Regions from separate parts of the Oceanobacillus sp. FSL K6-0118 genome, predicted to be linked through region 2. Evidence: riboswitches for the same ligand, from Rfam matches in the RefSeq annotation. Region 2 holds a riboswitch; each other region holds the start of a gene.
The links. Region 2 has a riboswitch for S-adenosylmethionine ahead of MHI02_RS03915 (acyl-CoA dehydrogenase family protein). Riboswitches for the same ligand answer to the same signal wherever they lie in the genome.
Positions count from the first base shown of each region.

Region 1 (7,840 bases), 2.0 Mb from region 2:
ATCATGAGCAAGGAGTGTACATAATGGCATTAACTTTTTACTGGTATCCAAACTGCGGAACATGTAAAAAAGCAAAAAAATGGTTTGATGATAATCAAATAGAGTATCATGCAATTCATATTGTAGAAGAAACACCTACAAAAGAAGAGTTATTAAGTCTCATAAAGAAGAGCGAATTACCTGCAAAGAAATTCTTTAACACAAGTGGGAAAAAATATAGAGAATTAAATATAAAAGAAAAGATTAAGGATGCATCCACAGAGGAAATGGCAGAAATTTTATCTTCAGATGGGATGCTAATTAAACGTCCGATAGTTACAGATGGAAATAAAGTAACGGTTGGATTTAAAGAAGAGATGTTTACAGAAAATTGGTTATAGAGGTTGTTCAAAAGTCTGGTGAAAAAAACACTGCGAATTTAGCTGATCTTGGCCCTTTTTGAACAGCATTATAAACATAAGTTTTTCCTATAAGTAATAGGATTATACAAACGAACATTTGGAGGGATAGATGATGAGTTTACCAAAAGATTTATTATATTCAAAAGAGCATGAATGGGTAAAAAAAGAAGGGGATAACGTACGTATTGGGATTACGGACTTCGCACAAGATGAACTAGGAGATATTGTATTCGTGGAACTGCCTGAAGTGGGCGATGAGATTAAATTAAATGAACCATTCGGTAGTGTTGAATCAGTTAAAACGGTGTCTGAGCTATACGCTCCAATAACCGGAAAAGTAGTTGAAGTAAATGATGAATTAGAAGATCATCCAGAATTTGTGAATGAGTCACCTTTCGAAAAAGCATGGATGATTGTAGTAGAACCATCAAGTGAGTCTGAATTAGATTCAATGTTGAAGCCAAATGAGTACGAGGAACTAATAGATAATTAAAACAAAAAAACATGGCTAACGTACATTTATTCTAAAAAGCGTATAGTTATCCTCCATTTTATCATATACTTATGTAAACAGGATACTTATAACGAGCATCTTACTTGCTTACATGGGGAGTGCTGTGTGATGATAACGTCTGATTCGGAAAAAGTAATCATTGTAGAAGGGTTGACCGATAAACGTCAAATCGAAAAAGTTATCAATGACGACGTAACGATTGTCTGTACGAACGGTACACTAGGAGTAGAGCGATTTGACGAGATGTTAGAAATGTATCAATTAGATGATAGGGATGTTTTTATTTTAGTGGACGAAGATCGTTCAGGAATAAAACTCAGAAAGCAGCTTGCGCGTGAATTACCACATGCTGATCATATTTATGTAAGTAGTGAATATAGGGAGGTTGCAACAACACCCGAACATATCCTTGCAACTACACTAGTTGGTAAACATTTCTCAGTTAACCCTTTATTCTTAATAAAAGAATTTTAAATGATTATTCGTTCAATTTAATCGGTATAGGGTGGTTTCATTGCAAGAAATAACAGAACAAGCATTAAATGAAGAAAGATATCTATTATATATTTACACCCCTTTTTGCGGAACATGTAGTGTGGCAAGAACGATGTTAGAAAAAATCGAATCTGTTCATAAAGAAACCATTTTTTATGAAATGAATGCATCGTATTTTCCAGAATTTATGTATGACAACAAGATTGAAAGTGTTCCATGTTTACTTATTAAAGAAGAAAATCAAATAAAAGAAAAAATCTATGCTTTTAGGTCTATAGGAAATATTTATCGTTATTTAATTCAGTATAAGCCAGAGTTATTTGGAAATAACTGAAGTGAAATCGACAAAAGCAGGTTTATTTTTGATCGGTAGGACAGAAAATACTCTCCTATCTGTCTGAGTTAACTAAGGCATTCTCTTAAAAAGCTTGACGACATGCCAAGTTTCCTAAGGGGATATGTAACTTTGCTTCGTTATTTGACAAACCTAAGGGCATAGTGCTATCATGGTTTTAATATTATACTAGTAAGCTATCAATCTCTTATCAAGAGCGGTGGAGGGACAAGGCCTGAAGAAACCGCGGCAACCTTCAAACAATGTTGTTTGAAAAAGGTGCTAATTCCTGCAAAGCATATTGCTTTGAAAGATGAGAGAATGGAATGACATAGTAAGCGTCTTTCTGTTCTCATGTTCAGAAAGGCGTTTTTTATTTTAGTATACATTTGTATCACACGATTATTGCAAGTATTTCCAATGCTAGATGTTGTATACTAAAAGAGATTCTAGCTGAATGAAGGAGGATTCGTTTTGATTTCAATTAAAGGGTTACGTAAGGTTTATACATCAGACAATAAGAAATTAACAGCGGTAGATGATTTAACCCTTGATATAGAGAATGGTGAGATTTTTGGTGTCATAGGCTACAGTGGTGCTGGAAAAAGTACATTCGTACGACTACTAAACCGCCTGGAGGAACCAACTGAAGGAAATGTTATTATTGATAAACAAGAAATCACCTCATTAACAAAGAATGAGTTGCGCTCCGCACGAAAGGAAATTGGGATGATTTTCCAACACTTCAATTTGTTATGGTCCCGTACGGTTGAAGATAATATCTCTTTTCCACTTGAAATTGCAGGGGTTTCCAAAGAAAAAAGAGTAAAAATAGTCCAAGAATTAATTGACTTAGTAGGGTTATCTGGTAGAGAAAAAGCATACCCTTCTCAATTAAGTGGAGGTCAAAAGCAACGTGTTGGGATAGCACGTGCATTAGCAAACAATCCGAAAGTATTGCTTTGTGATGAGGCAACTTCGGCACTAGATCCAGAAACAACCAATGCTATTTTAGATTTATTAGTCGACATTAACCAGAAGCTTGGTCTCACAGTCATTTTGATTACTCATGAAATGAATGTGATTCGTAAAATTTGTAATAGGGTTGCCGTAATGGAAAAAGGGAAAATCGTGGAGCAAGGTGATGTCCTTGATGTTTTCTCTCATCCCAAACAACCTGTGACGAAAAAATTCGTAGCTCAGTTAATGGAGCCGGGTTCTGAAGATGAAACAGAAGATATTGAGAATCTGTTACATAATGTAAACCATGACGGTGTTCTATTACGTTTGCGTTTTATCGGAGAGTCAACAAATCAGACTTTAATAAGTCAATTAGCGAAGAAATTCCCAATTGACATTAATATTTTGCAAGGTAAAATTACGCAGACACAAACAGGTGGATTTGGAACATTAATTACGCAATTTATAGGTAATGAAAAAGATATTAGTAATGCGATTGAATTCATTCACCATGAAACCTCAGTAGAAGTGGAGGTTATACGTAATGCTGACTAATATAAAGATGGAAGATATATGGACTGCAACTTATGAAACCTTTTATATGACTATTATCGCACTTATTGGTACAGCTATTATAGGTATTATCCTTGGTTTACTATTATACTTAACATCTAAAGATGCAATTTGGGAAAATACAACTTTTAACGTTATCGTTGCGAGTATTGTCAATGTCTTTAGAGCTATTCCTTTTATCATATTAATACTATTACTTTTCCCATTTACGAATTTTCTTGTAGGAACGGTTCGGGGACCTACAGCTGCTCTACCGGCCCTGATCATCGGATCGGCACCTTTTTATGCTAGATTAGCTGAAATTGCTTTTCGTGAAGTAGATAAAGGGGTAATCGAAGCGGCAAAATCTATGGGGGCAAAAACAAGTACGATTATTTTTAAAGTGCTTATCCCTGAATCAAAACCAGCTTTAGTTTCTGGTTTAACCGTAACCGCCATAGCATTAATTGGGTATACCGCAATGGCAGGTGTTATCGGCGCCGGGGGACTAGGGGACTATGCATATTTTTACGGATTCCAGAGAAGGCAATTTGATGTTGTTTTACTATGTACGATTCTGATTTTAATTATCGTTTTTATTTTCCAATTTATTGGAGACTATATCACTAATAAAATGGATAAAAGATAGACAAGCTTAAACGGGCAGTAAGACCCCCACCTCAAGCTTAAGGGGAACAAAGAAGTCAACTACCCGTTAAGATCCGATAAAAGCGACTAACCATCAGTGGGGATGTAGGAAAATCCCTACTGATGGAAGTCTTCTTTATAAGCAAAAAATAATAAGGGGAGAGAGTAAATATGAAGAAATTATTAGGTACATTACTAGTCTTACTTTTCACCATCGTGTTAACTGCTTGTGGTGGATCATCAGATGAGAATTCAGCAAATGAATCAACAGAGGATGCGGAAATCACCATTGGCGCTTCTAGTACCCCACATGCTGAAATTTTAGAAGAGGCAAAACCACTCTTAGAAAAAGAAGGTATTACATTAAATATTGAAGAATACCAAGATTATGTTTTTCCAAATGATGATTTGGCAAATGGCAAATTAGATGCGAACTTTTTCCAACACATTCCATATCTAGAGCAAACAATTGCTGACACTGGAAATGATTTAGATTATTTTGATGGAATTCATGTAGAGCCAATGGGTGTTTATTCTAAAAATATTAAAAGTATAGAAGATATTCCTGATGGCGCAGAAGTCATTATGAGTCGTTCTGTTGCTGACCATGGTCGTGTCCTTGCATTGTTCGAGGCACAAGGTTTAATTACGTTAGATAAGAATGTTAAAAAAGCGGAAGCAACGGTAGACGATATTGTGGATAATCCTCATCATTTAACATTTTCACCTGACGTTGATGCAGCATTCTTACCAGAAATGTATGAATCAGAAGCAGATGCTTTAGTAGCAATTAATACGAACTATGCCATTGAAGCAGGATTAAATCCTTTAGAAGATGCAATATTTATTGAAGATGAAAATTCACCATACTTGAACGTAGTTGCTGTTCGCGCTGAAGATAAAGATAATGAAGCAATTAAAAAATTAGTGGAAGTTCTTCACTCAGAAGAGATTCAAAACTTTATATTAGAAAAATATGATGGTGCAGTAGTTCCAGTAGGACAAAATGACAAATAAACATTAGTATTTGGCAGGATAATAAAGCAATTTTGTATAACTTAATCATATATGAATGGAAGAGTGTTATACGTTCATGAATCGAACTATATCCATTGAATTTCATGTTGTAAGATAAAACATCAAGTGCTAAAATTATTTTATACCTTTTGAAAGGATGATTAAGTTATACATGAAGTATACACATGAAATGGAAAAAGCCATGGAAAAGTCACATGGGATGAACTATTCTGAATATGAAAGAAAACTCTCTAATCGTATGAAAGTTGAAAGACGTCGTGAACAAGACTACGCATTGAGTAAAAAAATTGTTGCAGAGGCTACATCTCAAATTCATAAATAAATTAAAAAATGCTGGTGCTTACTTAGTGCCAGCATTTTTTGATAAATTTTGTCTGTCTGGGCTCGAATACTCGCCCCAACGTAATGATTTGCATAAGTGCAACTATGGTATCGTCCAAGTTTTTTAAGTAAATATTGGATCAAATTTAGCAATTCTGCATTTTAAGTTATATTTTTTGCTTTTATCTTATAAAACCTATATTCTAGAGTCTACTAGTTAATAAGTTGATAATTAATTGGAAATGCTTTAAGATTGTAATGAGAATAGATTGAGAATGGATTAATATTCATTTCAACATAGTTAAAATATCAGTCTTTGGAGGTATAATTATGGCAGGATCAGTTTTAGAAATCAAAAATCTACACGTTGAAATTGAAGGAAAAGAGATTTTAAAAGGTGTAGACCTTACTATAAAAAGTGGAGAATTCCACGCAATCATGGGACCGAATGGTACAGGTAAGTCAACACTTGCATCTGCAATCATGGGACACCCAAGTTATGAAGTAACGGAAGGTAGTATCACGCTTGACGGAGAAGATGTATTAGAAATGGAAGTAGACGAACGTGCACGTGCAGGTCTTTTCTTAGCTATGCAATATCCTAGTGAAATAACTGGGGTTACTACTTCTGATTTCTTACGTTCTGCAATTAATGCTCGTCGTGAAGAGGGAAGCGAAATTCCTTTAATGAAATTCATCAAAGAATTAGATAAGGACTTAGACTTCTTAGAAATTGATCAAAACATGGCTACAAGATACCTAAATGAAGGATTCTCAGGTGGAGAGAAAAAACGTAACGAAATCCTTCAATTAATGCAATTAAAACCTGAAATTGCTATTCTTGATGAAATTGACTCTGGACTAGATATCGACGCATTAAAGGTTGTTTCTAAAGGAATTAACAAAATGCGTGAAGAAAATCTCGGTTGCTTAATCATCACACACTACCAACGTTTACTTAACTACATTTCTCCTGACTTTGTTCATGTTATGATGCAAGGACGTGTTGTTAAATCAGGTGGACCAGAACTTGCTAAACGTTTAGAAGCGGAAGGCTATGACTGGGTCAAAGAAGAATTAGGAATCGAAGACGAAACTGTAGAACAAAATGCGTAAACGTTAGGAGGACTAAAATGACTGTTGAAACAAAGCTTCCATATAATAAAGAATATATTGAGCAAATTTCAACCAACAGAAACGAACCATCATGGTTGAAGACATTGCGTTTAGAGGCATTGGAACAAGCAGAAAGATTAGAAATGCCTAAACCAGATAAGACGAAAATTACTAGATGGAATTTTACCCACTTTAAACATGAATTCACAGAAGGAGAAGCAATTTCATCTATTAAGGATTTGCCTGAAGTATTACAAGAATACTTTGATCAAAATAATATTCCAGAGAATTTAATTATTCAACGAAATAACTCTATTGCTTATGCAACGATTAACGATGATTTGAAGAAGCAAGGTGTTATTTTTACGGATATTTTCTCAGCACTTGAACAACACAGCGACTTAGTAGAAAAATATTTTATGAAAGATGCTGTACAAGTTGATCAAAACCGCTTAACTGCATTACATGCTGCTTTAATGAACGGTGGGGCATTTATTTATGTACCAAAAAACGTACAAATCGAAGAACCATTACAAGCAGTATTTTGGCAGGAAGATGCAGAGCTAGCATTATTTAATCATGTTCTTGTCGTTGCGGAAGAAAACAGTAAACTTACATTCGTAGAAAACTATATTTCAAGTGATGGCAATCAAGAAACCATTGCAAACATTGTAGAAGAAGTAATTGCAATGGATAATGCGAAAATCTCATATGGTGCTGTTGACAATCTTTCATCTGGTGTAACTTCATATGTTAACCGTCGTGGTGTTGCTAATCATAATGCAACCATTGATTGGGCTCTTGGACAAATGAATGACGGAAATACTGTTTCTGAGAACATTACTTATCTAATGGGAAATGGTGCAACATCCAATGCGAATGCAGTATCTGTTGGACTTGGAAAACAAATTCAAAACTTTACTGCAAGTATTATTCAACACGGAAAAGCGACAGAAGGTTTTATCCTACAACGTGGGGTTATGAAAGAAAGTGCGACTACAATTTTCAATGCAATTGGTAAAATTGAACATGGTGGAACGAAGGCTAATTCTGAACAAGAATCACGGGTATTAATGCTTAGCCCGGATGCTCGTGGTGATGCCAATCCAATTTTATTAATAGAAGAAGATGATGTTACTGCAGGTCACGCAGCATCTGTAGGCCGTGTAGATCCATTACAGATGTATTATTTGATGAGTCGTGGTTTATCAAAAGAGGAAGCAGAAAGACTTGTTGTACATGGTTTCTTAGCGCCAGTAGTAGATCAATTACCAATTGAATCAGTTAAGAAACAATTGAAACAAGTGATTGAAAGGAAAGTATATTAATGGATATTAAAGCCATTAGAGAAATGTTCCCTATTTTAGATCAAGAAGTTAATGGAAACCCATTAGTCTATCTAGATACATCTGCAACATCTCAAAAACCATTACCGGTAATTAAAGCAGTGGATGATTATTA
Region 1 is NZ_JBBOVR010000001.1:2,749,968-2,757,807, reverse strand. Features, by position in the region: gene MHI02_RS14105 (arsenate reductase family protein) at 24-380, shown strand; gene gcvH (glycine cleavage system protein GcvH) at 514-894, shown strand; gene MHI02_RS14095 (toprim domain-containing protein) at 1,024-1,389, shown strand; gene MHI02_RS14090 (thioredoxin family protein) at 1,421-1,744, shown strand; SAM riboswitch class I at 1,950-2,064, shown strand; gene MHI02_RS14085 (methionine ABC transporter ATP-binding protein) at 2,219-3,259, shown strand; gene MHI02_RS14080 (methionine ABC transporter permease) at 3,249-3,905, shown strand; gene MHI02_RS14075 (MetQ/NlpA family ABC transporter substrate-binding protein) at 4,076-4,921, shown strand; gene MHI02_RS14070 (hypothetical protein) at 5,094-5,264, shown strand; gene sufC (Fe-S cluster assembly ATPase SufC) at 5,594-6,379, shown strand; gene sufD (Fe-S cluster assembly protein SufD) at 6,397-7,707, shown strand; gene MHI02_RS14055 (cysteine desulfurase) at 7,707-7,840, shown strand, end outside.
Region 1: linked by a shared signal. The riboswitch ahead of MHI02_RS14085 (methionine ABC transporter ATP-binding protein) and the one ahead of MHI02_RS03915 (acyl-CoA dehydrogenase family protein) in region 2 are both predicted to bind S-adenosylmethionine.

Region 2 (7,840 bases):
TTTTTGGAAAGTGTGAGAATAAAATATTCCCAATTATGGGGATCTGGTTAATCGCACGCTGTAAAGATTTGTATAAGTGCCACTAACCATCGACTTCTATAAACGGGGACTTTCCTCAGCCCCGGAACTATTTTTTGATTCGTAAAGTAATGGAACCGGAATGACTAATAAAAAAGCGGTCCGTGTCATGAAAAAAATTTCAAAATGGATGAATGAAAAAAATTACAGCAAGGATGATTATCAAGATTATTTTGAAGAAGTAATAGATTTATCAAAAGTTGGAAAGCATGCTCAGCTAATCCATCAACAAATTTTTCAGATTTACAATACGAAGATATCATCAATAGTTCCTTTTTAGTAAATGAGATAGAGAGAGGGAAGTTATGGCTAGAAGATGATTTTGATGGTACTGAGGTGATAGGTCCAGTCCTAGTTACAAAGGGAATTTCTGATTTATGTCAGGAAGGTTGAAGAATAAATATGGAAATCGGTAAAACGTCTAAAGGCTGGTATATTTTAAGGTGTGGAAATGTGTATCGTTATTAAAAGGTGGTATAGCGTCATCCTAATACCACCTCATCAAAATTATATATATGTGGTAACTTTGTTCTTAAACAATTGAAAGTCCGTGATAGATTTCTTTGCAAGCTGCATCATGATCATATCATCCATCGGGGGATTATGTAGACCGGCTCGAACATCGCGATAATAACGTTGTAGAGGGCTTTTCTTAGATAAACCTCGTGCACCAACTACCCTCATGGCTAAATCAACTATTTTTATTGCCTTATCCACAACAGATACTTTGGCTGCGTTAATATCTATTGCCATCTTTTGGCGAACTGCTTGACCACTTTCGTCCCATTTTCTTGATATACTGTATAGAAAATTCTCTGCTTCTAACAGATAAAGCTCTATTTCGCCTAATTTTTGCTTCACGTTCGGTAATTCTGAAATAGTTCCTTTAATACTGTTCGGAGAGTAGGTAGTGGCGAATTTCACCGCTTCTTCCTGTGCTGCTTTAGCAATCCCCAAATAACATGCCGGTATATGTAATATCCACGATGCAGGTTGATTATTGGAGTCTTCACGGTATTCTACTAAGTCATCATCATTCACTTGAACATTTTCTAAAATAAGATCATGACTACCAGTTCCACGCATGGCGATGGAATCCCATGTTTCGTCGATGGTTACTCCTGTAATGTCACGTTTGATGAGAAAATGGCCAATTTTATCTGAACCTTCAATGGAAGCAGCAACTACAAAATAATGTAGTGCAGGTGCTAAGGTTGTAAATGTCTTTCTGCCATTAATCTTCCATCCAGAAGCATTTTTTACGGCAATTGTTTCTGGTTTGCCTCCACGTTGAGGACTTCCAGTTGCAGGTTCCGTAATCGCATGGTTAATTAGTGCGCCATTAGTAATAACATCCTCCGCAAAATCTGTATATTTTTCTTTCTCCCAGCTATTATTTTCCCCATTATGTTTCGTAAGTCCCATATGCCAGCCAATAGCCAGTGCTGTTGAACCATCAGCTTTAGCGATTGTTTCTTGGTATTTTAACATTTCCGTTAAAGTGATTCCGGGTCCCTCGTATTCTTTTGGAATCGTAAGTGTGTGATAAGCAATTTTCTTTAAATCCTCTATATTTTCGAATGGAAAACTTGCTTCATTGTCATGTTTGCTTGCACGTTCTTTAAAAGGCTCCACTGTTTGTTGCAGAAGATTCTTTCTCTTTTCAAATGAATAAAGTTCTGTAAGTTTCAATTATATTCCCTCCGATATATTGTATCCTGAAATCTTGCACGCGGGCGCTGATACTGCGTGAAGTATCCTGATATTTTGCTCACGAGTGCTGACATCTCCATGGTGTTTACTGATATCTTACACACGAGTACTGATATCTCCGTGGTGTTTACCGATATCCTAAACACGAGTACTGATATCCCGTGTTTAAGATTCATAATGAAATGGTTTACTGCTGAATAGGAAAAGCCCTCGTCTCAAGAAGATGAGAGGAGGGCAGAAATGGACATCATTCCGGGCGACCTATATTTACTCATCTCTAGAATACTAAGTATTCTTCTGAAATTAGCACCATACAAAAATTTGCTGGTTGCTGAGACTTCATAGGGTCAGTCCCTCCGCCTCTCTTGATAAGAATCCTGATATGTTTACTTGGTATAATTGTAAGTATATATAGTAGATAAGTCAATGTTTTTTTTAAAAGTGCACCTAATCCAATACTTATTTGTGGTTAGTTTGGGATATTTATAAGTTGCGACTAACTGTGGGGCCTGAAGGAAAACCCCACTGATGGAGGTCTTCTATATAGGTGTTATTGGTGCTTGTTTATTTGTTTCAATCGTTTCGATAAATGTTTTGATTGTTGAAGTTAAGAAGGTATCAGCCCTTCTTATAAAGACTGTTTTAATCTTACTATATTGATCTGGGAGGGTATGACATCGGATGAGCCCATTTTTTTCATAATGGGTGGTTGCTGACCTTGGAACAAATGTAACGCCAAGTCCTACGACAACGCTACGAAGGATGGTTTCTAATGTACCGAATTCCATTACCTTTTTTGGAGTAATGTTTTGGTCTCTATACCAGGCTTCTAAGCGTGCTCGGTATCCACAGCCTTCACTAAAGCATAAGAACGGTTCTGCTTTTAAATCTTCTAACGTAGATGTACGATTATCTGAAATTAAAACAAGCTCCTCTTGAAATACTTCATGTGATATAAGATCGGGGTGAAATTCGGATTCTGTCACGAAAGCTCCGTCCAATTTATGATTTAACACTTTTTCTTCTAATGTTTCTGTAACTCCGGTAACTACCGATAAATCAACATTTTTATATTTCTTTATATAGTTTGATAAAATTTGTGGTAAATGAATGACGGTTTCGACGGTACCGATTTCTAATTTTCCAGACGGCTCCTTTTTACTTTGAACGGCTTTCTTCATTTCATTCGTTAACAATAAAATTTGGTTACAATAATTCAATAACTTTTTTCCTTCTGGTGTTAGACTCATCCCACGCCGATGTCGGTTAAATAAAGGGGTATTCAATTCCGTTTCAAGTTTATGAATCCTCGACGTAATATTCGATTGCACATAGCTGAACTCTTTGGCTGCCGCTGTAATCGTTCCTTTTTCGGCTACTTTCTGAAAAATCTCTAAGTCCTTAAACTCCACTATTTTGCCCCTTTCCTATTTTCGTATTTTAATTGTATGATATCACGATTAATGATGGAAATCATTATTATTATTCATTTTACAAGATAACAAAAATCATAGAATATGAGAGTAGATCATTTAGTTGAAGGGAGCAAAGGGGAATTGAAAAATAGTGTGTTGTTAGGGGCTTTTTTGTGTTTTATTTCTGCAGTTTCATGGGGTGCAATGTTTCCTGTAGCACATGGAGCTTTCCAATATATGGATCCTTTCTATTTTACAATCATTCGTTATGTATCTGTTACGATTATTTTGGTACCAATACTATGGTGGAAAGAAGGAAAAAAGGCTTTTCGATTGGAAGGAAAAGGTCTTCCATTATGGTTTTTTGGCACAATGGCGTTTACGGTTTATAATCTTTTTATCTTTTGGGGGGAGGATTTATTAGGTGAATCAGGTATAATGGTAGCATCCATTATGGAATCATTGATGCCGATGATATCCATTGTGATTGTTTGGATGCTCTCTAGAAAGAGTCCCCATCGATTCACTTTATTATGTGTGCTACTGTCATTTATTGGTGCAGTATTAGTAATTACGAAAGGGGATATTCGATCCTTTCTTGGTGTAACAAGTGATTTTGTCCCATCCATAATTATTTTCATTGCAGTAATTGGTTGGGTCGTTTACACGATGGGTGGAAAGGAATTTAGCGGTTGGTCTGCTTTACGATACTCCACGTTAAGCTGTTTACTTGGAACGGTCACAGCGACTCTTATTGTCGTAATGGCGACGTTATCTGGGTATATATCCTTTCCATCGGGGGAAGCTGTGATATCAGCAAGCCCACATTTATTGTTTATGATTATATACCCTGGTGTCATTGCGCTAGTTGGCTGGAACATTGGTGTGAGTATACTATCACCATTAAATTCGTTGTTGTTCATTAACTTTGTTCCCGTTACAACACTCATCATTTCGGCATTTCAAGGTAATCAAATAACGATGTTCGATATTCTTGGTACGGTCTTTATCATCGTTTCCCTCGTGTCCAATAATATATTTATAAGGATGTTACAAAAGAAAAAATCAAATCGGCACGTTCAAACTAATTTGCGGGAAAGTTTATCTAACTAATGAACAAATTCCTTTTTCAAAAAAGCGTTTTGGAACAAAGTATGTACTTTGCTCTGAAGCGTTTTTTGTTATTTCCACCCCAAGTCTTCTGAGAAACACAGTTTTCTCATTTGAAACTTTTCTTCCAATCTCCCGTATAAATAGGTACTATTAAATCAGTGAAAGGTGGAAACAATCATGAGCATCTTAAAACGAATACGTACGATTTTAGCAAGTCATATAAATGTAAAAATGGAAAATCTCAAAGATCCGGAAAAGGAAATAAATGCATATATAAGAGAAATGGAACGTGATGAAAGAGAAATCAAAGGACAGACTGATGCTGCAGTTGTTTTGATGAATCGGGCAAAAAGGAATCTTCACGAATGTCAAACGGAAATGAACAAAATGGAACGTTTTGCAGCTAAATCATTAAAAGCCGGGGATGAAGACAAAGCACGTCAATTTTTAGAAGAAAAGCTGAGCTTAAAGCCAAAATACCATGAATATGAAAAGCAATATGAACTAGCTTCCATTAAAGTAGAACAAATGAAGCTGGCGCAGGATAAACTTTCCGAGGATGTAGCGGAACTTTCCAATCAACGTGATGCGATTGTTGGGAAGCTAGCAATGGCAAAGAGTAAAAAACAAAGGAATGAGACTGGTCTATCTCCATCAAACGTTCGTTTAACTACGTTTGATCAACTGGAGGAAAAGGCGAATAGGGCTTTAGCCGAGGCGGAAGCACTAGAAGAGTTAAGAAATGGACTAGATGCTGACATGGATAGGCTTGTGTCACAATATGATAAAGGTATGGATATAGATAAAGAAATGGAAGAGTTAAAAAAGAAAGTAAAGTAATTTAAAGGGGGGGAGAGTCGTGTTAATTCATTATAAATGTCCCGATTGTGGCGATGATATGGCTTTTGATAGTGAGTCTGGAAAACTAACTTGTGGGAGTTGTGGACGAACGGATTTGATAGAGGATTTTTCCGAAGAATTTATTACAACAAGATTTTCTGATGAGGAAGCGAAAGAGTATGTCTGTAATAACTGCGGAGCGGCCGTCATTACCGATGCCGATACTTCCGCAACAACATGTAGTTTTTGTGGGGCTGGGGTTGTTTTAGCAGATCGTGTTTCTGGAAATCTTGCACCGGATAAAGTGATCCCATTCCAAATTAGTAAGGAAGAAGCGAGGAATGCATTTAAGAAATGGTGTAAGAATGGTAGACTGACTCCTAAAGGCTTTATGAGCGCTGACCGAATTAAAGGAATAACAGGAATTTATGTCCCATTTTGGCTTTATGATTTACATAGTATTGCCGATGTGAAAGCAAAGGCAACGAAGGTAAGAACCTATACACGAGGTGACTATATTTATACCGAAACAAAGTACTATGATGTTAGGCGCAAGATTGATTTAACTTTTAATAAGGTACCAGTTGATGCGTCAGAGAAAATGAATGACGACTTAATGGATAAGTTAGAACCGTATGATTATGGAAGTTTAAAGGACTTTAAAACACCCTATTTAGCAGGATATTTAGCTGAAAAGTATAATTATGATAATAAAGATTTATTTCCAAGGGTGAAGTCAAAGGTAAGTGAATATATTGATAAACATATCGGTTCTACGATAAGTGGCTACTCTTCCGTACAGTATAGGGAAAAGCATGTGGACACTCGAGAGAGAAAGGCATCTTATGTCCTTCTTCCTGTATGGATGGTTTATTATGATTATGATAAACAGGAACACACTTTTGCCATGAATGGTGTGAATGGAAAGGTTGTTGGAAAACCTCCATTAAGTATGGGGAAGGTAGCAGCATGGTTTGGTAGTATTGCAGGTGCTACTTTTATGATGGCCAAGATCATCACCTTTATTATTGGGGGTGAGATTTGGTGAATAAGCGGATCTTATTACTAACTAGTATTCTTTCTCTTTTTCTTATTTTTAGTTTTATTTCCCCTGTATTCGCCGATGAATCCAAACAGAGAGTCTATGACTATGCTGATCTACTAACGGATGATGAAATAGATAGGTTAGAGAATTTAGCCAATCAACATGGGAAAAAACATGAAATAGATTTTATCATTGTAACAACTAAAGATGCGGATAATAAGGATATTTTTTCATTTGTAGAAGATTTTTATGACGAAATGGCTTTTGGTTTTGACAAGCCAAATGGTAATGCAGCAATTTTGGCTTTAGATATGAGTAAAAGAGATGTTTATATAGCCGGGTTTTATAAAGGTGAAAAATATTTAGATAATAAACGAGTGGACTTAATTAGAGAAAAAATGACGCCTGACTTGTCTAGTGGAAATTACGAAGAAGCATTTACCACATTCATTGAGACGGGTTCTCGCTATATGCAATACATTCCTGGTGTTAATCCAGAGAGTTTCCTACTCCAAACCTGGTTTCACATGATAGTCGCATTAGGATTAGCAGCGTTAATTGTAGGAACGATGGCGTATAATTCTGGTGGAAAAGTAACTGTCAATGAGCGGACATATACAGGAGATTTTAAAGTACTACAACGTAAAGATATTTATTTAACCCAAAACGTCACCAAACGCAGAAAGCCTAAGAATAATAATAGTAATAGAGGCAGTGGCGGAGGTGGTGTCACTAGAGGTGGGCACTCGCATAGTGGTAGTAGAGGGAAGTTCTAGTGAGGGAAGTTCAAAAAGTCCGGTGAAAATGACACTTCGCATTTCTTCGTTGGCAAGACTCACCGCTACTCACGTATTAATTGCATACGTTCCGTTCCTCAAAGCTACGCCGCCTCGAACTGCGAAGCACAGGACGTGCTAGTGTCGGCGTTGCAACAAATCTTTACGGTGGGACGAGTAATCGGAGTCCCAGGACGTTGCGACTTTAGCCGACCTCGGTCCTTTTCATCCTCCTTTTTGAACGTGCACTAGTAAAAAATAATAGAATGAGAGGAAGTTTGCCATGTCTTTTTTTAGAAATCAATTTGCTGATGTTATCGAATGGGATGAGTTCCGCGACGATATGATTTTTTGGAAGTGGAGTAATAAAGAAATTAAAAAAGGAAGTAGACTAATAATCCGACCAGGTCAAGATGCTATTTTTCTATATAACGGAAAGGTTGAGGGCGTCTTTAAGGATGAAGGAGATTATCATATTGAATCGGAAATTATTCCTTTTCTCTCCACGTTAAAGGGATTTAAATTTGGTTTTAATAGTGGACTAAGGGTAGAGGTGATTTTTGTTAACACAAAGATTTTTAATGTGAAATGGGGTACGAGAAATTCGATTAATATCCCAACACCTTCCCTTCCAGGCGGGCTACCAATTAGAGCAAATGGAACGTTTGAATTTAAAGTAGATGACTATATGGCACTAGTTGATAATATCGCTGGTGTGAAAGAACGGTATCTTGTCGATGATGTGAAGATTCGTATCACATCGATATTAGATCAATTGCTGATGAAATGGATTACCCAAGAAGGGAAGAATATCTTTAATCTACAAATGAATAGTATCGAAATTTCTAGAGGAATTAAAG
Region 2 is NZ_JBBOVR010000001.1:738,666-746,505, forward strand. Features, by position in the region: gene MHI02_RS03910 (hypothetical protein) at 188-358, shown strand; gene MHI02_RS03915 (acyl-CoA dehydrogenase family protein) at 586-1,770, opposite strand; SAM riboswitch class I at 2,060-2,166, opposite strand; gene MHI02_RS03920 (LysR family transcriptional regulator) at 2,331-3,203, opposite strand; gene MHI02_RS03925 (DMT family transporter) at 3,348-4,319, shown strand; gene MHI02_RS03930 (PspA/IM30 family protein) at 4,497-5,159, shown strand; gene MHI02_RS03935 (TFIIB-type zinc ribbon-containing protein) at 5,179-6,207, shown strand; gene MHI02_RS03940 (TPM domain-containing protein) at 6,204-6,980, shown strand; gene MHI02_RS03945 (SPFH domain-containing protein) at 7,264-7,840, shown strand, end outside.

Region 3 (7,840 bases), 2.4 Mb from region 2:
ACAGGTTCAGTTATTATTAAAGTGATCTAAAGGAAGATGTTCAATGTTTTCGGTTATGATAATATGTTGATAGTATAAGCTGAAATGAAGGATTTAATGGTCATTCCGAATGAAAAAGAGAAATATTCATATGCCGATTATCTAACATAGGATGAAGGTAAAAGGTTTGGGTTAATTGATGGGGAACTTTTTATATGTTCCTGTCCCTTCACGTAGGCATCAACAAGTTCTCAGGGAATTATCTACGGCTTTTTCAGTCTTTCTCCAAGAAAAGGAATGCGAAGTATTTTTTGCGCCTTTCGATGTACGATTATTAGTGGATAACAAAGAGGACGATGATATAAATAATGTAGTCAACCCGATTTATATGTTGTAAGTGATCAAGAAAAGCTTGACGACAGGGGTTGTAATGGAGCCTCAGATATGATCATCGAAATACTTTTACCTTCATCTGTTAAGTTAGACCGTTGGAAGAAATATCAGCTTTACGAAAAAGCAGGAGTAAAAGAGTGTTGGATTGTTGATCCGGTTAACAAATCTGTAGAAATACATCTTTTAATTGGTAAACAATACAAATTTCAAGGAGTCTTAACAAAAGGTGATAATATTTCCGTTAATGTTTTAACAGGTTTGAAATTAGACCTAAATCAAATATTTGTATAGTCCTTGGACCGTTTCATAATTTCTGTCACGCGTACAAAGGTGGCAATAAGAGGAGATGCCCCCTGCATAGATGAATGGGATTAATGAGGAGGACAGATGATGGATAACCAATATTTTGTAGGATGGGGTACACTTGCTTTGATAAACGCTGCACTTGCACAAGGGAAGAATAGAACGGGATTAAACTGGTTTTTGCTCTCTCTTGTATTAGGTCCATTGGCAACACTAATTTTGTTATTTGTTGAAAAGAGAGAACAGTAGTACTAAAATGATAATCTCCAATACCTGTAAGAACAGATGAATATTCAAACCTTTTACAGGTTAAAGAATGTTTCAAATAAGAGTCAACAGTATAACAAAAAGGAAAAGGACCATCTAATAGTCAAAACACTGATTAATTAGATGTCCTATATTATCTAACACATATGATCAAACCGAAACACCAGCAAAAAATTCACGATGAAGAGCCGCAACAGCTTTTGGTTCATCATGAGCCTTTACACCTAATACTAAACTTATCTTGGATGAGCCATGACTCATATGTATCATTTCAATATTAATTTCTTTTTTTGCAAGAACATTCGCTGCTCTGGTAATATTGTCTACATTATGATTCATCTCTCCTCCAATTAGCATAATTAGCGCAAGATTACGTTGAATAGTCACTTTATCTGCTGAAAGCTCCGAACTAATCCTCTGAATCAGTTCACATTCTATCTCCTGATGTAATTGATTTTCATGTAAAATAAGGTTAATAGTATCGACACTAGACGGTATATTTCTGTAATAAAGTTGAAAATCCTCAAGCATCTGAAACAACTTTCTTTCAAACCCAACTTCTTTATTCATTCTATACTTGCTGACATAAATACTGCAAAAATTATTGTCACTAGAAATTTCAGCTATGGATGCGTTTTTATTTCCATCTACTAACGCTTTTGCAACTAATGAACTTTCACTATGTTTTTCATTCGCCATCGTATCAGCCCCTTATAGTCATTCACTTTTATACCAAAACACAAAAAGACCTCTTCTACATAAATAAGAAGAGGTCTTAAATCTTTCTGTCCTCCTCTTATCTTCCAGAAATTAATCTGCAGAAATTAGCACCTTTTCAAGAAAAAACTTGAAGGTTGCCGGGCTTCACAGGGTCTGTCCCTCCGCCACTCTTGATAAGAGTTATTAAATATTGGTTATTTAGCTATTTTGGAAAATATATCATAAATGTATTCCCCTGTCAATCCTAATTATCTTTAAGTTTACCTTTTTTTCCCCTATAAGAACATGTTTTCGTCATATTGAGATTCTTTAGGGAAAACTTTTTGCAGTTTCAATGAAGAAGCAAGTTTTTTCCAATACAAATAAACATACTACGCAGTATGTCTATTCTGACTATTCAATTAATTGGTCTAAAGTTGAAATGTTAGTTGTCGTGAATCTTTTGGCTTTTCTATGTATTTAAAATGTCGAATCCCATAAGCATCTTTTTTCAGTATGGCTTCCATTCCCGCCGAAAAACGATATAGAAACATCTTAATTTGATCCTTTGCCTTTATGCCCTTTGCCCGTTCAATCACACTATGAAAAAATCCATTTTGCTTTTCTATTTTCAGTGTCATAAACGTAACCATGATGGACAAGAGTAAAAACATTCTCTTCAGTCTGGGCAAGGTACGAACTCGAATATTCTCTAATTCAAATTCTTGCTTTTGCACGCGAAACATTTCTTCGATACGCCATCTAGTAATATAGGCTTTTAAAACAGAAATTACCTCTGCTTTTTTCTGGATTCGCTTATTTGTAAGCAGCACCATCGGCTCTTTGCCATATCCATACACAACAATCATCGTGAACTTTTTTCCCTTAAGCGAGGGGATTTCTACAGTAAGATGAGAGACTTTCAAATCATAGACGGTTCCCTTTATTTCAGAACGAAAATTGATTTTCCCTTTTCTTCTGATTGCCAAATCATGTACGGAGAACTTTTTATTCTGATACAATAAATTTCGATTTTTCTTCAACCGAATGATAAAGTTATTCTCCTGCTTGAGGATTTTTTTCATGACTTCTATATTGTCATACCCACGGTCCATGACGAAGGTTGCTTTCTTCTCGCCTAAAAGCTGATCTACGTAATCCAAGCCCTTGTATGTTTCATCATTCTCGCTGATAAATCCCTTTTCAGCAGATGAGTATAAATGAGAATAAACTGAAATCGGATGCTTTGTCCTCGGAGCCACGGCAATCATATTGGTTGTCCAGTATCCATTGCCAATTTTCCCTGTCGAACCATCTCTCACTTGCCCAAGAGCTTCCATTTTACAGGCGGTGGGTTTCACAATCTCAGAGTTATCTACCAGAATCAGATTATCTTCTTCTTGCAGGAAAGGTTTTATTAGTTCTTCATAGTTCTCCAACAGCTCGGTTGTTTCATGAAACTCATCCATACGATTGGAAAGTCGCTTGACGGTTTGTATCGTATCGATGGGCTCTTCTAGAGTGCGTGCAATGTTGGAAAGCAAAACAGATTTGCTTTTTGCCATGCCAAATAAAATATCTAGGATAAAGTTTTTATTGGGTTTTTGCATTCCTTCTGTCAATTTTGAAGAAAAATCATAAATGGAACGTTTAGTAGTGTAAATTGCCTGGCTAAATGTGTTATAATTGGTCATAGAAAAAGACTCCTTTTTATGCTGTATATTTTGTTTTGTCCAAATAAAATTTTAGCATATTTAGGTAGGCTTTTTCTTTTTAATTTCCAATAAATTACGTACATTTTGATTAAAAAAGACTAAAATAGGCATCGAAAAGTCCATTTATTAGGTTGAACTTTTCAATGCCTGTTTTTTGTTGGAAGTCAATCTTTATTTTTAGGTAAACTTAAATAATTATCTGATATGAATAAAGCAACTACAATAGGTGAGGTAAGTTAACTTTTTGAATAATTTAGGAAGTTCTATGTAATGATGGCAATTTTTATGTAAAATAAAAATATGTTATTAAGCAAACGTATGGGAGGATGGATGAATTTATGTATGGTGAAGAGCCTAACTTTTTGTTGAGATTTATATTGTTGTTAGCCATTGTAGGGTTTATATTGTTTTTGTTTCATACCATAATGAGAAATTGGCTAAAAGTTGAGAAAAGGAGAGGGAATTTATTTTCAAATAACTATTTCAATGAGAAGCATAAAAAAATAGATTGGACAATTAGAATTATTACAATAGTAATTATCTTATTTACCTATGTGATAACCATCATGAGAGAACCTATGGATAGAACTTATCCGTGGTTTATTATATTTATTCTGATTGGTATTTCAGAAATCGTTAGAGCAATTATGGAGCGAAAGTATGCGGAAAATCCGAATGAATATAAATTAACAATTAGTCAAGTAATATTTACTCTTATATTATTTTTAATTTTGTTCAAGACTGATTTTTTTGGGTTAATATAATACAGTTGGATAATCAAAAAAATTATATTAATTTAGTGAAGAGCCTTGTAGGGTTCTTTTTTCTTCAATTGACTCCATGAAAAAGTTGGCAGTTCCGTTTGTTTTAATAACAGCATTCGCATGGGTTGGGGCTATAATAAGTTCCGGCATCTTAGAATCATTACTTATTATAGTTGCCATTATTCTCAGTATATTTGCTCTCCCAACAGCTTGGACTATAATCACAATTTACAGGAACAAATGGAAGGTAGAAGGAAGAAAAGGATTAGTCCATTTAGTAAAAGCCATACCATCCCTTGTCCTATTACTATTGGCTATTCTTTTGTTATTTGTCGGTGATAGAGATCCAGATTCTGCAATTAACTCTTATCATATATAACAGCTGGAGTGATCGTACTTCCAATCCCTATTTGGATCATTATGTCCCTTTATCATAAGGTCCGAGGTAAGCAGGATAGTGTTAAATAACAATAAAGTTGTTTCCAAACTCCAGTCTCGGTATCAACAATCTAATATTTTGTTAAAGATAATTAAATAATCTAAGGAGGGTTCTTATGGTTAATAAATTAATATCATATTTTTATATTATTGTGGGTGTTCTGGTAGGGATTATAATTGTGAGTGCAATTCGACATGGGGAAATGAATTGGATGTATATTGGTAGGACAATTGCTATATCAGCTTTAGTATTCTTTTCTTTATTGTTTATCCGTATAGGAATTAAAAAAAGTAGGTAGTGAATAATTGGGCGATCCTTTTACATTGACTAGGAATTCAAAATGTAAATAATAAATTAGGATTCATTTTATCTTCCAAATACATCAGTGAATTAGTTATATTTATCCTACTCCCACCTTTATACGCTGCGTATTTATAAGGGGATTCTTTTCTTAAAGGACGCGCTAAACAAATCTCTATAATCTTTGTTCTTTAATAGACTTCTAAAGATATTCATATAATCTACCAATCTGCCTCTGATAAACTTTTCAGACTGAATTTCTTGTATTTTTATTGCATAAGATATAAAAATATTGCATGTATTTATAAACTCTTTCTCCTGAAGATTTAGATGTTAGTCCGTATGAAACGATTGCTACTATGGATCCACGTAGCAAATCAAATATAACATACATTAACTTGTAAATGAAACTCCATTTTGATTAATCTTTTTTCAAAATGGAGTTTTTGAAATTGGAGGCTAAATAAGGATAAAGGTAACTCTTCAGTTAATATTTATTCTGAAGCTACCAATTTGATTGAAAAAAGTCAAATAATAATTATAAAAGCAATTGCATAAATATACATGATTTTAAATTTTTATGATATGATAGTATTTACTTTTTATAGGGGTGTGAGGTTAATGGCATTATTCTTTACATATGTTATTGCGGGACTTGCTGTTGCAATGCCAGTAGGGGCAATTACGGTAGAAATGACGAAACAAGGTCTTAAAAACGGATTTATGCACGGTTGGGTTGTGGGGTTAGGTGGAATGACCATTGATTTTGTTTTAATTTTATGCCTTTATTTGGGGCTAGCCTCAATTTTGCAACTTCCTTTTATTCAAATTCCTATGTGGTTCATTGGTGCAATATTTTTGTTACTAATCGGATATGATTCCATTAAGAATGCGGACAAGGATATAACATTATCAGGAGAAAAACCGAAAAAATCATTATGGTCTACTTATCGTAATGGATTTCTTGTTGCCGTATCGCCAGGGAATATTGTTTTCTGGTTAAGTGTATTTGGGGCAGTACTAACCAACTCGTATAATGCGGCTGAGCCAGCCAACTTTTTAATTATCGCTTCAGGTGTTTTAACAGGAATTTTATTGCACGATATAGGGTTATTAACCATCGTGGCGACAACTAGAAAAGTAATGAGCCATTCCATGATTAAAGGGTTTTCTATCGTTGCAGGATTAGTATTAATTGGTTTTTCATGTTATTTTGTTTATCAATTTATTATGGCGATAACACATGTTATATAGAGATTCAGCGAAGGGAGCGATTACGGTACTAACCATAATCGCTCTTTTATCAGTATCTTATTTTTAAAAAAATATTACCTTGTCTTGCCCTTCATTTTTCTTTAGGTTTTTTGTCCAAAATGGAACGTAATTCTTTAATATCATCTTCTGATAAAGACTCTTCCTGAATGAACTGAACTAACATCGACTTTAAGGTTCCACCATAAATTCGATCAATGAAGGAGCGAGCCTTGGCGCGCTGACACTCTTCTTGTGAATAAAGTGGATAAAACGTATAGACTCTTTGATCTTTGTTGACACCAACTGCTTTTTTTTGAGTAAGACGATCTAAAAGAGTACGTATGGTTTTCGGCTTCCAATCTGTTTTTTCCTGTATGGAAGATATAACCTCACTAGCCGTTCTAGGAGACTTTTCCCATAGGACATGCATAATTTCCCATTCTGATTCTGAAATATTGGGGATTTTCTTAGTCAACCTGATTCCCCTCCTTCTTTTACATACATGTGAAATTCAATTATTCTCCAATTTCCTTAATGATTCCCTTATCTTTTAAAATAGATAATGTTATGTTTGCGGCCTTGCTTCCATAACTATTATCTTCATTTTGGATGTTGGTTGCAAAGAAAAATGTATTATTCTTCGTTTCTACATATCCAATAAACCAGCCATTTACATTTTTGCCATTAACATTACCAGTGCCGGTTTTTCCAGATAACCTTGCATCATCATATACCTCTAATAAAAGGGAGTCTTTTACAGTCTGGATATTGTTATCTTCAAAGCCAAACTGATTTGTATAAAACGCTGATAGTAATTGTACCTGTTCGATTGGAGATATCTTTAAAGAAGATTCTAGCCAATAGTCTGTTCTACCAGAAAGATCTTCATTTCCATATCTAATTTGTCTTAAATAAGTTTGGACGGTATCTTTTGGTATTCTTTGGTCCAATTCCTGAAAATACCAAGTTACCGAATTTTTCATAGCGGTTGATAAGTTTTGGTTTTTATTCCAAGGTTCATAAGGATAATGTTTTCCATTCCAATTGATTATAGAATGATCACCTGCTATTACTCCTGACTCTAATCCAAATAATGCAGTATAAATTTTGTAAGTAGAATTTGGAGAAACTCTTTTCATACTGTTATTTTTATTGTAAATGGTATAGTGATCAGCCTTCATATCGTATAATACAAAGCTTCCATCATAGTTAGAAAAGTATTCGTTGAAATCTTTATAAGTGGTATTTTCTTCACTGTTAAAATGATAAAAGCTTTTGTCATTGGACATGGCAGAAACAAATGGGACTTGACCAGCTACGAATACACCTATAAGGGCAAATATTGAAATACTTTTGAACTTTAAGCCCTTTGATTCCATCGTGAAAGATGCAATTTTTTCAATTCGTTTTTTGAGTTGCTCCTTGGGTCCATTAAACTGATTGGTCCAAGTAATATTCCTCGATCGTGAGGATAATTCCACAAAATTTATAATTGTATTCCCATAATCTACGTAACAATGCTCATCCAATGATTTTAAAACAGCTGCATCACAGGCAATTTCGCGATCTACCCTCATTTCCTTAAAAGCAATCCATACAAGTGGATTAAACCAGTAAATAATTTGATAAATGATGAGGATGAAGTTTGTTGCGATATCTTTATATTTGTAGTGATGTAGTTCATGCATAAAAATATATTGGATTTTTTCAAGTGGCATCCATTCGTC
Region 3 is NZ_JBBOVR010000001.1:3,187,928-3,195,767, reverse strand. Features, by position in the region: partial or broken gene MHI02_RS16185 (Uma2 family endonuclease) at 367-663, shown strand; gene MHI02_RS16180 (hypothetical protein) at 763-924, shown strand; gene MHI02_RS16175 (ACT domain-containing protein) at 1,093-1,641, opposite strand; SAM riboswitch class I at 1,736-1,842, opposite strand; gene MHI02_RS16170 (transposase) at 2,073-3,335, opposite strand; gene MHI02_RS16165 (DUF4181 domain-containing protein) at 3,683-4,120, shown strand; gene MHI02_RS16160 (hypothetical protein) at 4,675-4,857, shown strand; gene MHI02_RS16155 (LysE family translocator) at 5,481-6,113, shown strand; gene blaI (penicillinase repressor BlaI) at 6,205-6,588, opposite strand; gene MHI02_RS16145 (BlaR1 family beta-lactam sensor/signal transducer) at 6,629-7,840, opposite strand, start outside.
Region 3: linked by a shared signal. The riboswitch ahead of MHI02_RS16175 (ACT domain-containing protein) and the one ahead of MHI02_RS03915 (acyl-CoA dehydrogenase family protein) in region 2 are both predicted to bind S-adenosylmethionine.

Region 4 (7,840 bases), 860 kb from region 2:
TTCCTAAAATTTTAACTACTCCACCGTCTTCTCTCATTAGTTTCATCAATAAACGTAGGAATGTACTTTTTCCCGAACCATTTGCCCCTACTAATCCAACGATCATTCCTTGCTCCAGTTCGAAATCCATTGGACCTAAATGGAATTTTTTAAAACGTTTCTCTAAGCCTGTAACTTCTAAAACTTTGGTTTGCATATTTATCCCTCATTACTTAAAGTTTTTCTTCATAACATCTGAAAAAATATGATTAATTTCCTCTTCCGAACAGCCTACTTGTATACCTTGTTCTACAGCTTTTTCAAATGCATCATGTACAACCTTTTGTTTCGTCTCTTCCATATGTTCATTTTTCACTTCACGAACGAACGTCCCTTTTCCCTGTACTGTCTTAATGAAACCAGCTACCTCTAAATTTTGGTACGCTCTTCTTGTTGTAATCACACTACAGCCTAGATCACTTGCTAAGGCTCTTATCGAAGGAAGTGGTGTCTCAGGATGCAGTTGACCACTAACGATTAGTGTTTTAATTTGGGTTTCGACTTGATGATAGATTGGCTCTCTACTTTCATCAGAGACATGGATTGGTATCTTCATGCGAAAATCCACTCCCTTCTATATATAATCACGTTTTTCTAAACGCCTTTTGAGTATTTTATTCCATTCATAACAACTTACGATTCCAATAAGGATGGAAACGATAGCTACAATGAATCCGTAACTTTTGATAAGTTGTAATATAGCTTCTATAACACTTTGATTAAAGAACGTGAAAAAGATGATTTCTATAATAATAACAAAGCCCATGTAGATGAAAGGTATAAAATGCAACATTTTACCCTTCATCCCATATTCGACATAAGGGTTAAGCCCACCAATTGTTAACATAAATCCAAACCAAACGAAAACAAAGATAACATAGTCACCAATCGTCATCCATTCTAAAATGTTATTTGAAAATATAAGAATAATGATGCTCATTGCTCCGAAAAACGCAAACGACATGATGACAAGAGTACATAGCATAAACAATGTCCGACTCAAAGCTAAAACAGAGACGGAAATAGGTAAAGAGCGAAGTACTGCCATTCGTTTTCCATAAGGATTATGCTTCGCTACTCGATAACTTAAATATGGTTTGGCCATAGATAAAGTTGCAAATGAAGGTGCTAAACCTAAAAACAAAAAGTCAAGGAAATATGAATCAAAAGAAGTAGAGTTCACTTCAAAGTGGAAACTAGTAAATCCCGAAAGAAATGTTCCCATAAAAAGACCAACAATTAAACACATGATAAACGTTGAAATAACCGCTATCCATTGTTGCTTATACTCCATCTTAACCAACCAAAATGCATCTTTAAACAATTTCATTCACCCCTTCTTAATTTCCATTAAAGTAATTAATAATGCCTTTGTCCTTTAAACCAATAAAGTCGATACCGAAATATAATAAAACAGTAAAAACGATACTCCAGGTCGTAATACTAATCGTTATCCAAATGAATGTTTTCTTTTTCGTTCCACCAAATGTCATACTAGCTAAGGCGGTTAAATGGCTTCCGGCAACTAATGGACCGAACATTGCTAAACCGGGCAACCCATATTTCTTCCACAAGTTTTGTGCTCTAGCGGATCGTTTACTTTCTTTTGGCTTCTTATCTTTTCTACGTTTACTTCTCCAAGCTTTAAACTGATTGACGAACATAATAAGAAGTAATACGGTTAACAAATTTCCAACCAACCCAATAATCATTACGGGTACGATGGACAATCCCGAAATAATGGCAATTGGAATCACTCCATATGCTTCAAAAAATGGTGCCGCTGCTAAAATAAAAACTAATACATATCCCCAAAGTGCTTTCATAAAAAATTCCTCCCAATGTATTTAAGTGTTAAGGTGTGTATATCTATATAAACACTATAACACTGTTTTATTGAAAAGCAAGCCTATTTTCTAAAAATTGCTTTATTTAGGTTATCAAGAGTTTAGGGAATTAAAAAACCCGTCTATCCAGACAGGTTTGATCACTGTTTATATTTGTTTTTCAGGTACTTCATTATAATCAATTTCAAAACCTAGATCTTCAATCATCTTATGATCAGCAGTGCTTTCTTGGCCTTCTGTTGTTAAATAATCACCAACAAAAATAGAGTTAGCTGCATATAACCCTAATGGCTGCAAGCTCCTTAAGTTTACTTCTCTACCACCAGAAATACGAATTTCCTTCATTGGATTCATATAACGAAACAATGCTAATACTTTTAAGCAATATCTTGGATCCAGTTCTTCTGTTCCTTCTAATGGAGTTCCATCAATTGCATGTAAGAAGTTAACCGGAATGGAATCCGCATCGATAATCTTTAGACTTCTTGCCATATCAATGACATCTTCTTTTGATTCCTTCATCCCTACAATAATACCAGAGCAAGGAGAAATTCCTGCACTTTTCGCAGTTTCAACTGTATCTACACGATCGTCATACGTATGAGAAGTTGTAATGTTTGGATGATGCGCTTTAGATGTATTGATATTATGATTATAACGGTCCACACCAGCTTCTTTTAATTTCTCTGCTTGTTCAGGCTTCAATATACCCATGCAAGCACAAACTTTTAAATCATATCTTTGCTTAATTTCTTTAACTGCAGAAGCTACAGTATCCACTTCACGATTACTCGGTCCCCTACCACTTGCAACGATACAATATGTTCCAGCATTTAATTTAGTTGCTTGATCTGCACCACTTAGTAATGATAATTCATTTACAAAAGTGTATTTGTCTACAGGTGCTTCCGAAACAGAAGACTGGGCACAATACCCACAGTTTTCTGGACAAAGCCCAGATTTTGCGTTAATAATCATGTTCAATTTTACTTTATTTCCATAATAATGATGTCTTATTTTATAAGCGCCTTGTAATAATAACAAAAGTTCCTCGTCTCGACTATCTAAAATGGACAATGCTTCCTCGTCTGTAATTTCCTCCCCCATAATGACACGTTCTGCCATTCCAAACCAATCATTTACCATTCCCCATACCCCTTTCTCTTATAAAATATCTCTCTACAAATAAACCATTAAGCAGTCTTTGTACTACTTAAATTTCTAGATTTATAAACTTTCCCATAAATCCGGTATGCTAATCCGCCAGCCAATATAGTTAAAATAATATCTTTTGGAAGTGGTGCTAACATCCATAACCACGCCACCGCATAGCTAAATCCTTCAGGTGCACCAAACCATAATTGATATGCAAAGTACATCCAGGTCGTTCCAAATACATAGTTAATTGCCATACCAACTATGGAAGCAAATACGAAATTTGCTTTTGTAGCTCTCTTCTCCGTTATTTTCCCTACTAAATACGCAACAATGATATAAGATACTACAAATCCAAACGTAGGGGATATAACCGAAGATGGCCCTCCCGAGAATTGTGCTAAAACAGGGGCCCCTGCTAACCCAACCAAGGCATATACCGTCATCGAAATAGCTCCTAACCTACTTCCAAGCAATAGACCTGACAAAATACAAAAGAAAGTAGTTAACGTAATAGGAACTCCTCCAATAACGATAAATGCAGTAATATTAGCGCCAATAGCCATAAGAGCAGCGAACAGACCCGCAAGCGTAATATCGACAGCTTTTAATTTCATAAAAATCTCCTCCCTAGACCTATAAAAATGGACTCTATTAAATTTATATTCTGAAAATATGATATTTTATTTTCTTCTAATTGTCAACCGTTAACTATATAGGGTTGACGAACGAGATATACTTCCTTTGCTAACATTTATAGATATTGAAATGTGATTTGGTCCATGATAGCTTTTTCACGGACATTTTTACTGCGCTGGGTGCTAACTTTGTCCGTGAGAACTCTTGTCACGGACTTTTCCTCCCTACTAAATGATGACTTTGTCCGTGTAATAGGGAAATTATGTTTATGAAGAATGATTCTATGTAAAAACCTTCTATGTAAAAAACAAAAAATTACCAAAATTCTTATTGACAATTAATACGAATACGTGTAGTCTAATATTTAACTGAATATCCAAATTTCTTATCCAGAGAGGTGGAGGGACTGGCCCTTTGAAGCCTCGGCAACAGACTTTACAGAGAACTGTGCCAATTCCAGGAGCATCATGCTTGTAGATAAGAAGAGAAAATAGCCATTGTGCATCAACCCTCTTCTTATCTATAGGAAGAGGGTTTTATTTTAGCATTTGATTCATGTGAAAAATAAGATCAGGAAATAGTAATTAGCAAACGAATATTAACGTAATATTACTATTGATTATCCTACGATGAAACAATAGGGCTTCCTTGCAGGGTCCACTCATTTATAAGGAGATGAAAAAATGTCAGACAAAAGTATAGAAACGAGATTGGTTCAATTAGGCAATAAGAGTGATCAATCAACGGGGGCTGTCAATCCACCTATTTATTTATCGACGGCATACCAACATCAAGGACTAGGCCAATCAACTGGATTCGATTACAGCCGAACAAAAAATCCTACAAGAACCATATTGGAAGAGGGCTTTGCTGATCTAGAAAATGGAGATAGCGGATTTGCATGTAGTTCTGGCATGGCAGCAATCGAGCTCGTTCTTTCTTTGTTTAAACCTGGGGATCAGTTGATTGTTCCTAAAGATATTTACGGTGGTACCTATCGCTTGCTTCAACATTACGCAGATACATACCATATTCAAACGACATACACCGATTTTGAAAACAATCAGCAAATCGAGCAATTAATCACCGAAAATACAAAAGCCATATTTCTCGAAACGCCAACGAATCCATTAATGCAAGAAATTGACCTTGCCCAGATTGCAGCTATCACCAAAAAACACAATCTTTTACTGATTGTAGACAATACGTTTATGACCCCCTACTTACAGCGACCTCTTGACTTAGGTGCAGACATTGTTGTTCACAGTGCGACAAAATATATCGGGGGACATAACGATGTATTAGCTGGTTTAGTTGTTGCAAAAGGCAATGAAATTTGTGAAAAATTATCCTTCATCCATAATGCATCTGGTGCTGTCCTTTCACCTTTTGATTGTTGGCTCTTAATAAGAGGATTAAAAACACTTTCATTACGGATGGATAAACATGTAGAAAATGCAAAAAGCATTGTTTCTTATTTAAAGAACGAAGCCTTGGTTAGTGACGTATATTATCCAGGTAAAGGCGGTATGCTTTCCTTCAAATTACAAGAAAGCCAATGGGTGGATACATTTTTACAAAATCTTCAAGTTATTACATTCGCGGAAAGTCTTGGTGGCGTCGAAAGCTTTATTACTTATCCAGCAACTCAAACTCATGCTGATATCCCACTGGAAGAACGCATAGAACGAGGAGTAGATAATCGACTATTACGTTTTTCAGTTGGAGTTGAGAAAGCAGAAGATTTAATTCAAGACTTAAAACAGGTATTTTCCATTTTAGCTAAGGTGGAAGTATAAAGAAGACTAACCATCGGTGTGGGGTTTCTTTCATCCCCCACTGATGATTTCCCACCTTTCCCAAAAGCTTAAGATCGGAGTCTTACTGCCCGTTTAGGTGGATAAATAAAACAAGGTAATTCATACCTACTGAAAGGAAGCCAACAAACGCTAATGCATGTATCGGCTCCCTTTCTATCACTTATTCTTTTTTAATCAGAGTTCAATTTCTTTTTAATTTCCTCTACATCCGTATTACTGTAAACGGATGTTTCTAGACCTCCTGTTGATGCTAGTAATGCCTTTACCTCATTATAGGATAGTCCAGATTCCGCATTCTTTCTTTTTACTTCTTCAATATCAGTTCCTGCAACCGTATATTTTTCTTTATTTTCTTCCACTTTAGTCACCTTCTTTTTTATAGTTTATGCTATTTCTTCTTTTCTAACCAAAAAACTGGCCAATCTATCTTAGCCAGTTTTAATTATGTGTTCCCATAGACTCACTCGATTCGTCTATTTTATATTTTAAAAATTCATAGTTTGAAGTCGGTTCTTTTTTCACAATAACACCATCATCATTTCTATACACCTCATATTTCCGATATTTTTCAACCATATAGCCATCCTCTTCATAAGTATCTACCAATTCAAGCTCCACACTTGACATGGCAGGAGTACTTTCTTGTTCCAAGTGAGCATAAGCTTCAATGGATTCCTCCTCAATTTCCTTTTCGATTTCTTCGCGAATGGTAGGTGTTGAATCGACGTGTAAATCAGGAACGAAACCATGGTAGTTATTTTCAGGTTTTTCTAAATAAGCAACAAATCCAAGAATTGCTATAACCCCAATAGCTAGAAGTATTTTTTTCATTTTCCCTTCCCCTTCCTAATAAGACTTCGTTGGACTTGGAGATTGCAGTTTTGAATAACCAATCAGTGTCAAAACAACCATTCCTATCAAAAATGCAATAAAATAAGGTGAAATAAAGCTACGAATAATACCTGTAAAAAAGGTACTGAAAATCATCCCTAACGAATAAACTGCTGACATAACGCCAAAAGCTCTCCCATGCCCTTCACTTGAAACAACATCCGTTAATGCAGTAGCCATCGCCGGCATCATAATTCCAAAAAAGACACCAATAAGGAAAACCAATATGCTTAATGATAGAAGAGAATTAAATAGTGCAAACAAACTTATACACATTCCAAATAACCCGAGGATCAACCGCTTCACAGGGTCGAACCTATTAATAAAAAGCAATGATAAGGATATAAACGTTCCAATACCAAAATAACTAAATAATTGTCCAGTAACCGCAGTAGATAAACCTTTTTCTACCGTTAAGTAAGGAATTTCATAAATAAGGACCCCATGAATATACATCACCGCAAATCCAGTCAAAAATACAACCTGAAGACCCGGTGTAGTTAAAACATCCCACAGACTCAAAACTGTTTTTGAGTTCCTTTTCATCATAACAATTTGTCTTTCATTTATAAATTTCATCGTATAGATAGAGGTTAAAATTAATCCAGAACCTATTACGAAATACGTATTGGCATACCCTATCGACACACCTAGTTGTCCTCCGATTACAGGAGCTACGATACTAGCAATCGTTCCTAGTATTCCATTAATTGCCATGTTTTTTCCTTGCTGTACACTATTTTTGGCATATCCCGAAAGTAATGCCATTGCTGCTGGAATTAAAAACGCTAACGAAAATCCATTCATGGCCCTAAGCATTAACAAGCTAACCGTATCACCAACAACACCATGGGCGATGAACAAAATGCCAGACACAAGTAAAGGCAGAGTAATAAAAATTCGCTTTCCAAACCGATCAACCAAAGGACCAGCAATCAAATTTCCAGTTAAATTTGCCAACTGTGAAACACTAAGCATAATACCAATTAATACACCTGACGCACCTACCATCGCTGCATAAGGAGTGAAAATTGGAGATTGGATACTCATGATTAAACTAATGAAGAACATCACTAATAAGATATGTAATTTGTCTACCTGCGCTTCTCTCAATTTTTTCACCTCAAAATATTGTATGCGGGTGATAAAAAATTAGACGAGCTTTTCAGAATCTAACATTTCATTTTTTTGAAAAACTGGTATTTGCCAAGCTTTATAGACATATACCTTAAATGCACTTATTCAAATCTTTACGGTAGAACGAGTAATCGAAGCTCTAGACGGGAAAGATTTCCTTCCCGCTAAATAGAAAATGCACCACCCATAGTTGGATTGAATCCAACAATGATGGTGCCTTCTCCTTAAACGTTTATGATTAACATATAATTCTAAACTCAGTGAACTACCCCCTCTTACCATCCTTACGGGTTGCTTGAAGTGGGGGCTTCT
Region 4 is NZ_JBBOVR010000001.1:1,595,150-1,602,989, reverse strand. Features, by position in the region: gene MHI02_RS08285 (ABC transporter ATP-binding protein) at 1-196, opposite strand, end outside; gene MHI02_RS08280 (GntR family transcriptional regulator) at 209-595, opposite strand; gene MHI02_RS08275 (hypothetical protein) at 614-1,369, opposite strand; gene MHI02_RS08270 (small multi-drug export protein) at 1,380-1,865, opposite strand; gene bioB (biotin synthase BioB) at 2,034-3,032, opposite strand; gene MHI02_RS08260 (biotin transporter BioY) at 3,080-3,658, opposite strand; SAM riboswitch class I at 4,063-4,164, shown strand; gene MHI02_RS08255 (methionine biosynthesis PLP-dependent protein) at 4,364-5,479, shown strand; gene MHI02_RS08250 (hypothetical protein) at 5,671-5,859, opposite strand; gene MHI02_RS08245 (hypothetical protein) at 5,939-6,331, opposite strand; gene MHI02_RS08240 (MFS transporter) at 6,347-7,504, opposite strand.
Region 4: linked by a shared signal. The riboswitch ahead of MHI02_RS08255 (methionine biosynthesis PLP-dependent protein) and the one ahead of MHI02_RS03915 (acyl-CoA dehydrogenase family protein) in region 2 are both predicted to bind S-adenosylmethionine.